One region of the Janthinobacterium sp. GW823-FHT01H08 genome, then DNA from elsewhere that is predicted to be linked to it. Evidence: riboswitches for the same ligand, from Rfam matches in the RefSeq annotation. Region 1 holds a riboswitch; the other holds the start of a gene.
The links. A riboswitch is a leader RNA that binds a small molecule or an ion and turns the genes downstream of it on or off. The one in region 1 is predicted to bind thiamine pyrophosphate.
Positions count from the first base shown of each region.

Region 1 (2,388 bases):
TCCTGAACGCCAGCATCCTCATCGTCGATGACCAGGAGGCCAACGTCATGCTGCTCGAACAGGTGCTGCGCAATGCCGGCTACACGCGCATCACGTCCACCATGGACCCGCAAGCCGTGCGCGCGCTGCATCAGCAGCACCGCTACGACCTGATCCTGCTCGACTTGCAGATGCCGGAAATGGATGGCTTCGAAGTCATGGAAGGCTTGCGCGATCTCGAGGCGGGCAGCTATCTGCCCGTGCTGGTGATCACGGCCCAGCCCGGTCACAAGCTGCGCGCGCTGCAAGCGGGCGCCAAGGATTTCGTCAGCAAGCCCTTCGATCTGGTGGAAGTCAAGACGCGCATCCACAACATGCTGGAAGTGCGCTTGCTGTACCAGAAGCTGGCCGAATACAACAAGTCGCTGGAACAGATGGTGGAAGACCGCACGGCGGAATTGCGCGAAAGCGAAGCGCGCTTCCAGCGCTTCACGGAACTGTCTTCCGACTGGTACTGGGAACAGGATGCGCAGGGCAATTTGACGCGCTTTTCCGGCCCCGTGGCCGAGATGCTGGGCATCGGCAGCGAGGAAGAGCCGCAGCGCTGGAATGCCGCCGAGCGCGCCTTGCTCGATGCAAAAATTGCCGCGCGCGAACCGTTCCTCGATTTCATCTACAGCCGCGCCAACCTCGACGGCAGCACGCAGTATCTGCAGGTCAGCGGCGAACCGATGTTCGACAATGGCAGCCGCTTCATCGGCTACCGCGGCATCGGCCTCGATGTCACGGAGCGCTTGCGAGGGGCGTGATTTATACTTGGTGCTATCCACATCGACAAGGAAAGCATCATGGCTGACAAATCACCACCGCAATACTGGTTTCCCGCCAAGACCTATGGCTGGGGCTGGGGCTTGCCCATCACCTGGCAGGGCTGGCTGGTGTTCCTGGCCGCGCTGGCGCTGTTCGCCTGCGGCGCCTTCCTGTTCCCGCCGCAAACCATGCTGGTTGGCTACATCGTGTATGAAGCGGCCATCGTCGCCGTGCTCATTTTCATCTGCCAGCTGAAGGGCGAACCGACCGCCTGGCGCTGGGGCAAGAAGAAATAAGCGTGCCGGCATCTGCTGCATTGCAGCAGGTGCGCAAAGACGACACCTGCAAGAAATCATCTGGCCACGCGGCGCGAACCGCGTATAATTGGCTCGCTGCCGCAAGGCGGCAAACGCTAGGGGTCCTGCCTTTCGCTGTGGAAACACAGTGCAAGCGCGGGTGAGAAATACCCTCCGAACCTGATCTGGATAATGCCAGCGAAGGGAAGCTTTAGGATGAACGCACCCCGCTTTTCCGCGTGCGTAATTCCGAACCTCCTTAGCTGACTCCAGGCTTAAAAATAGTCTAGCCAAGGAGCCAAAATGAACGCCAACCCGAAATTCCTCTCCGCCACCGCCACGGTCGACGAAGCCGCCATCGCGCCGCTGCCCAATTCGCGCAAGATCTACGTGCAGGGCAGCCGCCCCGACATCCGCGTACCCATGCGCGAGATCAGCCAGTCCGACACGGAAGCATCGTTCGGCGGCGAAAAGAATCCGCCGATCTACGTCTACGATACCTCCGGCCCGTACACGGACCCGGACGTGCAGATCGACATCCGCTCGGGCCTCGATACGCCGCGCCTGCCATGGATCATGGAGCGGGCCGATACGGAAGAGTTGCCCGGCCCCACCTCCGACTATGGCATCGCCCGCCTGGCGGACCCGAAGCTGGCCGAGCTGCGTTTCAACCTGCACCGCAAGCCGCGCCGCGCCATTGCCGGCAAGAATGTTACACAGATGCATTACGCGCGCCAGGGCATCATCACGCCGGAAATGGAATTCGTCGCCATCCGCGAAAACATGCGCCGCCAGGAATATCTGCGTGAACTGAAAGCTTCCGGTCCCATGGGCGAGCGCCTGGCGGACCTGATGGGCCGCCAGCACCCGGGCCAGTCGTTCGGCGCCAGCATCCCGGCCGAAATCACGCCGGAATTCGTGCGCGAGGAAATCGCCCGCGGCCGCGCCATCATTCCCGCCAACATCAACCACCCGGAAGTCGAACCGATGATCATCGGCCGCAATTTCCTCGTGAAAATCAACGCGAATATCGGCAACTCGGCCGTCACCTCGTCGATCGGCGAGGAAGTGGAAAAGATGACCTGGGCCATCCGCTGGGGCGGCGATAACGTGATGGACTTGTCCACCGGCAAACATATTCATGAAACGCGCGAATGGATCGTGCGCAACAGCCCCGTACCGATCGGCACCGTGCCCATCTACCAGGCGCTGGAAAAGGTCAATGGCAAGGCCGAGGATCTGACGTGGGAAATCTTCCGCGACACCCTTATCGAGCAGGCCGAGCAGGGCGTCGATTACTTCA
Region 1 covers NZ_CM179504.1:1,130,012-1,132,399, forward strand. Annotated here, with positions in the region: gene AC3RCG_RS05045 (response regulator) at 1-788, shown strand, start outside; gene AC3RCG_RS05050 (hypothetical protein) at 828-1,085, shown strand; TPP riboswitch at 1,194-1,309, shown strand; gene thiC (phosphomethylpyrimidine synthase ThiC) at 1,389-2,388, shown strand, end outside.

Region 2 (2,388 bases), 2.8 Mb from region 1:
TGAAACCCTGATGCAGGCCGTGGCCATGGTGAAAAGCGAGCGCATCGATTTCCTGCTGGCCGTCGGCGGCGGCTCCGTGGTCGACGGCACCAAGTTCATCGCCGCAGCCGCCCTGCACGAGGGCGAGGCATGGGACATCCTGGCCAAAGGCGGCAAGATCGTCGAGGCCGCCCTGCCCTTCGGCACGGTGCTCACCTTGCCGGCCACGGGTTCCGAAATGAATGGCTCGGCCGTGATCACGCGCAAGGCCACCCAGGAAAAGCGCTCGTTCATGAGCCGCAAGGTGTATCCGAAATTCTCCGTGCTGGACCCGTCGAAAACGTTCACCTTGCCGCTGCGCCAGGTGGGCAACGGCGTCGTCGATGCGTTCGCGCATGTGATGGAACAGTACCTGACCTACCCCGTGAACGCGTCCGTGCAGGACCGCTTCGCCGAAGGCATTTTATTGACGCTGATCGAGGAAGGCCCGAAAGCCCTGTCGCACCCGGACGACTACGACGTGCGCGCCAACGTGATGTGGAGCGCCACCCTGGCCTTGAACGGCCTGATCGGCGTGGGCGTGCCGCAGGACTGGTCCACGCACGCCATCGGCCACGAATTGACGGCCCTGTACGAGCTCGACCATGCGCAGACCCTCGCCATCATCCTGCCCAGCATGTTGCGCGTGCGCAAACAGGCCAAGCGCGCCAAGCTGCTGCAATATGCGGCCCGCGTGTGGGGCCTCGATGGCGGCGACGAAGAGGGCCGCATCGAGGCGGCCATCGCGCGCACGGAATTCTTCTTCCGCCACATGGGCGTCAAGACGCGCCTGGCCGACTACGGTCTGAACCACGCGAGCGTGGACGCCGTCGTGTCCGCCCTGGAAGCGCACGGCATGACGACGCTGGGCGAACAGCGCGAAGTGACGCCCACCGTCAGCCGCAAGGTGCTCGAACTCAGTTTGTAGATTCGCGTCACAGTGTTGTAAAACGGTCAGCCGGGTGGGACAGCGGGCCGTGCTTCATGCTAAGCTGTCATTTCGCTAGGGGTCCTGGAGCAGTCATCCGGGTGAGAGATACCCTTCGTACCTGATCTGGATAATGCCAGCGAAGGAAAGCGCAAAGTACCTCCCTCCTTTGATAGCTCCTGCGTTGGCGCCAGCCGAACAAGCAGCCTGCCGTGCTCTTTCCCGAGACGGCTTGAACCACGAGCACTCTATGTCCACACCGAATTTATCCGTTTCTGTATTGACCCTGGCCATCCTGCACGCGTTTGCCGCGCCTGCCTTTGCCGCAAATGACAGCACCGAAGCGGCCGAGCCGCAAGCGCAAAGCATGGCCGAAGTCGTCGTCACGGCCAGCAAGGCGCCGGTCGCCAAGCGCGCCTCCGTGGGTGGTTTCAGCGATGCGCCGCTGCTGCAGACGCCCGCGTCCGTCACCGTCATTTCGCAGAAAGACATGCAGGACTTGCAAATTCGCAATCTCAGCGATGCCGTCAAGCTCGACGCCAGCATCAACGATGCCTACAACGCCGTCGGCTATGCGGAACAGTTTACGATCCGCGGCTTCAAGCTCGACAACAATTCCAGCTACCGCAAGGATGGCGTGGCCATTCCTGGCGACACGCAAATTCCGCTGGAAAACAAGGAACGCATCGAAGTACTGAAAGGCCTGGCCGGCTTGCAGGCAGGCGTGGCCGCGCCGGGCGGCGTGATCGACTTCATCGTCAAGCGCCCCACCGCCGCGCCGCTGCGCACGGTCACCGTGGAAACGCGCGAACGAGGCACCCTGTACGGCGCCGTCGACCTGGGCGGACGCCTGGAAGACACGCGCTTCGGCTACCGCGTCAACGTGGCGGCCGAGCGCCTGCGCTCCTACATCAAGGGTGCGGACGGCAACCGCAAATTCATTTCCAGCGCCTTCGACTGGCAGATTTCGCCGCAAGCGCTGCTGCAGCTCGATGCCGACTACCAGGACAAGGCGCAGGTCACGGCGCCCGGCTTCCAGCTGCTGAACAATAAAACCTTGCCGACCGGTATCAGCGCCGACGCCATGCTCAACCTGCAGCCGTGGACGCGCCCCGTGGAAACCGTCACCAGCAATATCGGCCTGCGCTTCCAGTACGCCTTCAATGACGACTGGCACGCCACCGTGTCGGCCAACCAGCACTCGTTCAAGCGCGACGACTACACAGCCTTCCCGTATGGCTGCAGCGGACAGGAACTGTACCCCGGCTTCTGCGGCAATGGCGATTACGACGTGTACGACTACCGCAGCCTGGGCGAGACGAAAAAGCCGCTGAGCGCGCAAGCCATGATCCAGGGCAAGTTCGCCACCGGCTCGCTGCGCCACGACTTCACGGCCGGCGTCTCGACCTTCCGCCGCAAGGACCGCGCCGGCCTGTACGTGT
Region 2 covers NZ_CM179504.1:4,452,367-4,454,754, forward strand. Annotated here, with positions in the region: gene AC3RCG_RS19965 (iron-containing alcohol dehydrogenase) at 1-946, shown strand, start outside; TPP riboswitch at 1,014-1,111, shown strand; gene AC3RCG_RS19970 (TonB-dependent siderophore receptor) at 1,197-2,388, shown strand, end outside.
Region 2: another riboswitch for thiamine pyrophosphate. It lies ahead of AC3RCG_RS19970 (TonB-dependent siderophore receptor); the one in region 1 lies ahead of thiC (phosphomethylpyrimidine synthase ThiC).